Regions from separate parts of the Nakamurella alba genome, predicted to be linked through region 2. Evidence: riboswitches for the same ligand, from Rfam matches in the RefSeq annotation. Region 2 holds a riboswitch; the other holds the start of a gene.
The links. Region 2 has a riboswitch for S-adenosylmethionine ahead of GIS00_RS19400 (amino acid ABC transporter permease). Riboswitches for the same ligand answer to the same signal wherever they lie in the genome.
Positions count from the first base shown of each region.

Region 1: it holds a riboswitch for S-adenosylmethionine, as region 2 does, so the genes downstream of both, GIS00_RS22100 (LLM class flavin-dependent oxidoreductase) here and GIS00_RS19400 (amino acid ABC transporter permease) in region 2, are expected to answer to the same signal.

Region 1 is NZ_WLYK01000011.1:15,036-18,471, reverse strand. It holds gene GIS00_RS22105 (M20 family metallopeptidase) at 1-1,361, opposite strand, end outside; SAM riboswitch class IV at 1,489-1,603, shown strand; gene GIS00_RS22100 (LLM class flavin-dependent oxidoreductase) at 1,788-2,981, shown strand; gene GIS00_RS22095 (NtaA/DmoA family FMN-dependent monooxygenase) at 2,997-3,436, shown strand, end outside.
Region 2 is NZ_WLYK01000008.1:349,928-353,363, forward strand. It holds gene mshD (mycothiol synthase) at 1-60, shown strand, start outside; gene GIS00_RS19395 (GNAT family N-acetyltransferase) at 47-763, opposite strand; SAM riboswitch class IV at 966-1,077, shown strand; gene GIS00_RS19400 (amino acid ABC transporter permease) at 1,393-2,319, shown strand; gene GIS00_RS19405 (amino acid ABC transporter ATP-binding protein) at 2,316-3,092, shown strand; gene GIS00_RS19410 (transporter substrate-binding domain-containing protein) at 3,171-3,436, shown strand, end outside.

The sequences.
Region 1 (3,436 bases), on a different contig from region 2:
AAGTACCCCGCCACGTCCACCGCGCCGCCGGCGTCGACGAAGTCCCGGCCGACGGCGGATCGCAGGGCGGGATCGGACAGGTAGTCGAGTGCGGTCAGTGCGAGGCCGATCGCGCCGTGGACCGCCGCTGCGTCGCCGGCGGCGGATCCCGCCGCCGCCTCGAACTCGCGGGTGTGCAGGGCAACCTCCGGCGGGCTGACCGCGATCATCGGGTGGATGCCGGGGATCCGGACGCTGACGTTGCCGAAATCTGTGGATGCGGCGAGGATCTCCGGCACCACGCCACCCGCCAGGGCGGTCCGGCCGAGCGCTTCCTGGTGCACCGCCCAGCGGGCGGCCAGCGGGCCGTTCGTCCGGACCGGCAGGCTGAACGGCACCGGGTCCCAGGTGAGTTCGGCGCGGGTGCCGGTGGCCAGCGCGATACCGCGGGCGATGTCCTCGAGCCGCTCGGAGAGGTCCTTCAGGGTGGCCGGATCGGCGGAGCGCACGTAGTACTCCACCGTGGCCCGCTCCGGCACGACACTGGGCCGGTCGCCGCCCTCGAGCACGATGCCGTGCACCCGGTCGCTGGGCGGGATGTGTTGCCGCAGCAGCCCGATCGCCTGGTAGTTCAGCACCACCGCATCCAGTGCGTTGCGCCCCAGGAACGGGCTCGCCGACGCGTGCGCGGCGGTCCCGTGGTAGGTCACCCGCAGCTGGCGGCGGCCCAGGAACGGGTGGTCGACCACGTCGTACCCGAAGCCGTGCACCATGATTGCGGCGTCCACCGCGTCGAAGAATCCGGTGCGGGCCAGGATCTCCTTGCCGGAGTTGCCCTCCTCCGCGGGTGTGCCCAGCAGCAGCACACGCCCGGGCAGACGCAGCCCGGCGGCGACCGCCCGGTGCAACCCGAGGAACGCACCGACCGCGGCAGCGGCGATCAGGTTGTGACCGCAGGCGTGGCCGATCTGCGGAAGCGCGTCGTACTCGGCCAGGATCGCGACGGTGGGCCCGCGATCCGGGTCCGGTGCGCCGTCGTCGGGACCCTCGGCGGTCAGGCCGGCCCGGAAGGCGGTGTCCAGGTCGTGCCATCCGACGGCGGCGGGGATGCCGTGCCGTCCGAGCAGGGCCGTGATGATGGCCACCGAGCGGTGCTCCCGGAACGCCTCCTCGGGATGCGCATGGATCTCCCGGCCCAGTGCCACGATCTCTTCCCGACCCGACTCCGTCGCGGCTCGCACGGCCTCCACCGTTGCGGCTCCGGCCCCGGCGAACGGGGAATCCAGTGGCGTGAACGCTGCCCGCTTGCGGTCCGTCGTGCGACCCAGCGCATCCAGGAAGGCGGTGCTGATCGGACGCGGTCCCCCGGTGCCGTCCGTCATTGCGGGACCGGGAGAGTGTTCGGCGCCTGGAAGCACATACCTGGCAACCTATCTCATAGTGACAGGGTGAACCGATTCACTCCTCGGATGCTTGCACGGGCCCGGTACAGGTCCTACTGTCGGGGTAGGTGACGAGTTCCAGCCACTGGCCCGGCAGGCTGGACGGCAACCCTTCGACTCGATGGGGTGCCCCGGGATCACACCTGGCACGGCGTCGGAGCGATGCCGGGCAAGCGACGTCGACGGAAGGACCCGAACCGTGTCCGGTTCGCTGGAGATGACCACCCTGCACGCGGTGCTGCGCCGCGAGATCGACCTCTGCGTCACCGCCGGCGCGCTCTGTCGCTCCTGACATCCCCAGCCACCAGCCCGGCCGGGGCGACCTGTCGTCGCCGCGCGGCCGGGATCACCGACCCCGGAGGTCTCATGTCCACCCATATCCACCTCGGCCTCGCCCTCGACGGCGCCGGTTGGCATCCCGCCGCGTGGCGTGAGCCGACATCACGTCCGGCAGAACTTTTCTCGGCCGGCTACTGGACGGATCTCATCTCCACCGCGGAACGCGGAACGCTGGATCTGGTCACCATCGAGGACTCACTGACCCTGCAGTACGACCGGGTCGACCGGGAGGACGACCGGACCGACGTGGTGCGCGGCCGGCTGGACGCCCTGCTCATCGCGGCCCGCGTCGCGCCGGTCACCCGGCACATCGGCCTGGTGCCGGTGGTGACCACCACGCACACCGAGCCGTTCCACGTCTCCAAGGCCCTCGCCACCCTCGACCACACCTCCCGGGGCCGGGCGGGATGGCAGGTGCGCACCGGCGGTTTCGGCCGTGAGGCCGCCCAGTTCGGCCGTCGGGAGATCCCGGCGCTGGACCTGGAGGCACTGGAGCCCGGCGAGCTGCCCGCCTTCCTGGTCGACCTGTTCGACGAGGCCGGCGAGGCCATCGACGTGGTCCGCCGGTTGTGGGACAGCTGGGAGGACGACGCCGAGATCCGCGATGTCGAGCACCGCCGCTTCATCGACCGCGAGAAGGTGCACCACATCGATTTCGTGGGCAGCGGGTTCAGCGTCCGGGGACCGTCGATCACCCCCCGGTCGCCGCAGGGCCAGCCGGTGATCAGCCTGCTGGCGCACCGGCGCGTGCCCTACCTGCTGGCCGCGGCGCACGCGGACCTGGTGTTCGTCACCCCGACCGACGACGAGCGCGCCCGCGGGATCCTCGCCGAGGTCGGCGACGCGGTCGTGCAGGCCCGGCAGTCGCCCGAGCCGCTGCAGGTCTGGGCGGACGTAGTGGTGTTCCTCGACGGTCCGGACGAGTCGGGTGCGGACCGGCTGCGGCGCCTGGACGGCCGCGTACCACTGGAGACCGAGACGCTGGTGTTCGCCGGGTCGGCCGCCGACCTGGCCGACCGGTTGCAGAGCTGGAACACACTGGGATATCACGGATTCCGACTTCGACCCGGCGTCGCCACCGATGACGTCCCGCGGATCGCGGACGATCTGGTGCCCGAGCTGCGTCGCCGCGGGCAGCACCGCGAGACCTACCCCGACACCAATCTGCGCGGGCTGATCGGCCTGCCCACCTCCGTGCCCAACCGGTACGCCACCGCCTGACAAGGACCACTGACGATGAGCACACGCAAGCAGATCATCCTGGGCGCCTACCTGGGCGGCGTCAACCACCACACCGCGTGGTGGGACGAGCGGGCCGGCAGCCAGATCGACTTCAGCACCTTCGAGCACACCGCACGCACCGCCGAGCGCGGCAAGTTCGACTTCTTCTTCCTGGCCGAGGGTCTCGCGCTGCGGGAGCGGGCGGGCCAGGTCTTCGACCAGGACATCGTCGGCCGCCCGGACACCCTGCCGGTGCTGGCGTCGATCGCCGCGGTCACCACCCACCTCGGTCTGGCCGGCACCATCAACGCCACCTTCAACGAGCCGTACGAGCTCGCCCGGCAGTTCGCGTCGCTGGACCACCTCTCCGGCGGGCGGGCGGCCTGGAACGTGGTCACCTCGTTCGACGCGTTCACCGGCCAGAACTTCCGGCGCGGCGGGTTCCTGGACCGTGC
Region 2 (3,436 bases):
GCACTGGATTTCACCGTCTCCCGCAGCGACGTGGTGTACCGGCCGATCACCCAGGACTGACGAAGGCGCGGAACCGGGTGGTCCGGCGCAGCCGGAACCCGATCGAGGTGTACAGCCGGATCGCAGTGGTGTTGGCCGCCGAGGTGTGCAGGAAGGCACGCTCGCCGCGCCCGGCGATGCCGAAGGCCACGGCACGGACCAGTCGGGTGGCCAGGCCCTGCCCACGCACCTCGGGAGCCGTGCACACGGCGCTGATCTCGGTCCAGCCCGGCGGGTGCAGTCGTTCCCCGGCCATCGCCACCAGCACCCCGTCGCGACGAATGCCGAGATAGGTCCCCAGCTCGACGGTGCGGACCCGGAACGGGCCCGGCTGCGTGCGGGCGACCAGGTCCAGCATCTCCGGGACGTCGGCAGCGCCCAACCGCACCGCCTCGGCGTCCGGCTCCGTGACCAGCTCGACGTCGACCAACTGCACACCCGGGACCGCGAACGTCTCCCGCCATCCGGCCGGTGCCGTGAACTCGCCGGACACCGACACCTCCGCACCCGGGCCGACCAGCCGGCGCAGATCGGCCCAGTGCGCCGGGTCCGAGATGTCCTGCACCGCAGCGAATCCGGCGACGTCCGGGTGGTACCGCGCGGCGTGGCCGAGCCGCTGGGCGAAGGCCGCGTGCGGTCCGGTGAGGGCGGCCCAGGCCGGGTTGTCCAGGACCGGGGCGCCCAGGGTCGGATCCGCCAGGACGGTGGGGTCTGCCGCGGACATGGGAGATCCTTCTGTGACGGTCGGCGAGAGGGGCGATGAAGGACGGTCTCTCGTAGGTCCTCGGACCGTACACCTCGCTCTCCGGCGACCTGTCCGGTGAATCGGTTCACCGGACCGTCGGTGGGTCCGGTCCCGAGAAGTGCTGATCTGCAGCGGTTCCGGTGACTTGACCCGGACCCGGATGCGGGTTAGGTTCAGCGCAGGTCATGAGTTCCAGCACCAAGCTCCGGCTCGCTGGACGGCAACCCTCCACCACGGTGGGGTGCTCCGGATGAGGACCTGGCCGGCCCGTTCGGGCCCGGCAAGCGTGGATGCGCCGTGCGGCGTTTCCCCTGGTGGTGAGGACGGCGACGTGAACGGGACCAGCCGCGGACGGATCGGCCTGCTGCCGGCCGTGCCCGCCGTGCTGCGCCGGCACATCGACCTGCACCGCACCTGCAGCGCACTCTGTCGCTGATCCACCCCGCACCTTCGGCGTGAATCCGCGCCGGTGAATGCCTCGTCCGTCGCCGACATCCCCTGTCCCGTCGACCGTTCCGGCCTGCCCGACGGCCGACGACTGCCCGAACCCCTTCCTCGGAGTGTGCCCTGTGAGTGCCCCGACCCATCCATCGCCGCCCGGTGCCGCCGTGACACCGGCCGACCCCGGACTGACATCCCTTGCCCGGCAACGGGTGATCCCGCTGCGGCACCCGATCCGCTGGATCGTCACGGCCGCAGTTGTCGTGGTGTTCGCGCAGGTCGTGCACGGCCTGGTCACCAACCCGTTCTACTCCTGGGACCGGTTCGGCTACTGGTTCCTGCGTCCGGTGATCCTCGATGGACTGCTGCGCACCCTCGAGATCACCTTCTATTCCGCCGTTCTGAGTCTGCTGCTCGGCATCCTGCTGGCCCTCGCGCGGCTGTCGGAGATCCCGTTGCTGCGCGCGCTGAGCTGGGCGTACGTCTGGTTCTTCCGGTCGGTGCCGCTGATGGTGGTGCTGCTGTTCGTCTACAACTTCAGCGCGCTGTACACCCACCTCGGTATCGGCGTGCCCTTCGGCCCGGTGTTCGCCTCGATCGGGATCAACGATCTGCTGCCGGTCACGGTCATGGCGGTGATCGCGCTCAGCCTGAACGAGTCCGCCTTCGCCGCCGAGGTGGTGCGGTCGGGCATCCTCTCCGTCGACCAGGGCCAGAGCGAAGCCGCTGCGGCACTGGGCATCCCGAGGTCACGGCAGTTCCGCCGGATCGTGCTGCCGCAGGCGCTGCGCTCCATCGTGCCGTCGTACGTGAACCTGCTGATCGGGTTGATCAAGGGGACGTCGCTGATCTTCTACGTCTCCGTGCTCGACCTCTTCGGGCAGGTGCAGTCGATGAGCAGCACCTACCCGACCGACATCATCCCGCTGCTGCTGGTGGCCAGCGTCTGGTACCTGATTCTCACCAGCGCGGTCTCGGTCGTGCAGTTCCACGTGGAGCGCCACTACAGCAAGGGTGCGCTCCGCACCCTGCCGCCGACCCCGCTGCAGAAGCTGCGATCGGCGCTGCGCCGCACTCTCGGAGGCCAGGCATGAGCGCCACCCCGGAGGCGCCGGCCGTCGAGATCATCGGCGCACACAAGGCATTCGGCACGCACCAGGTACTGCGCGGCATCGACCTGCAGATCCGCCGCGGGACCGTCACCGTGGTGATCGGACCGTCCGGCTCCGGCAAGTCCACGCTGCTGCGCACCGTCAACCACCTGGAGCGGCCGGACAGCGGTGTGGTGCTGGTCGACGGCGAGCCCATCGGTGTGCGCCGGCACGGCGACCGGCTGAAGGAACTGCCGGAGCGGGCGATCCTGCGGCAACGGGCCCGGATCGGGTTCGTGTTCCAGCACTTCAACCTCTTCCCGCACCTGACGGTACTGGAGAACGTCGTCGAGGCGCCGATCGCGCTGCGGCGCACCACCCCCACGCAGGCACGTGCACTCGCCCGCACCCTGCTGGAACGGGTCGGTCTGGCGGAGAAGGCCGATGCCTACCCGCGTCAACTGTCCGGCGGCCAGCAGCAACGGGTGGCAATCGCCCGGGCGCTGGCGCTGGAGCCGTCGGTCCTCCTGTTCGACGAGCCCACCTCAGCGCTCGATCCCGAACTGGTGGGCGAGGTGCTCGCCGTCATCAAGGATCTCGCCGCCACCGGTACCACCCTGGTCGTCGTCACCCACGAGATCGGCTTCGCCCGTGAGGTCGCCGACCGGGTGATCTTCATGGACGAGGGGGCGGTGGTCGAGGACGGCACCCCCGCGGCCGTCCTGGACCACCCCTCCCACCCCCGGACCAGGGACTTCCTGTCCCGCGTCCTGTAGTCCCGCACGTCACATCCATTCCGCAGCACCCACCCAGAGGCCCGGCACGACGCCGGCCCGGACACGAGGAGCACCAGCATGTCCCGCGCAGTACCACGCACCATCCGGAGATCCCTCGCCCTCGGACTCGGTACCCTGCTGCTCGCCGGGACCGCGGCGTGCGGCTCGACCGCGGCGGCCGACCCGGCGGCAGGTTCCGCCACCGCGACCGCCGCGCCCGGCAGCACGGCGGTGGTGGTCGGCGCAGTGTCCAACGGCGCGGCCACCGAGACCAGCATCGACGTCCCGACCGTCGCCGGGATCCGTGACCAGCTGCCGGCCGCGGTCAAGGAGCGCGGCACCCT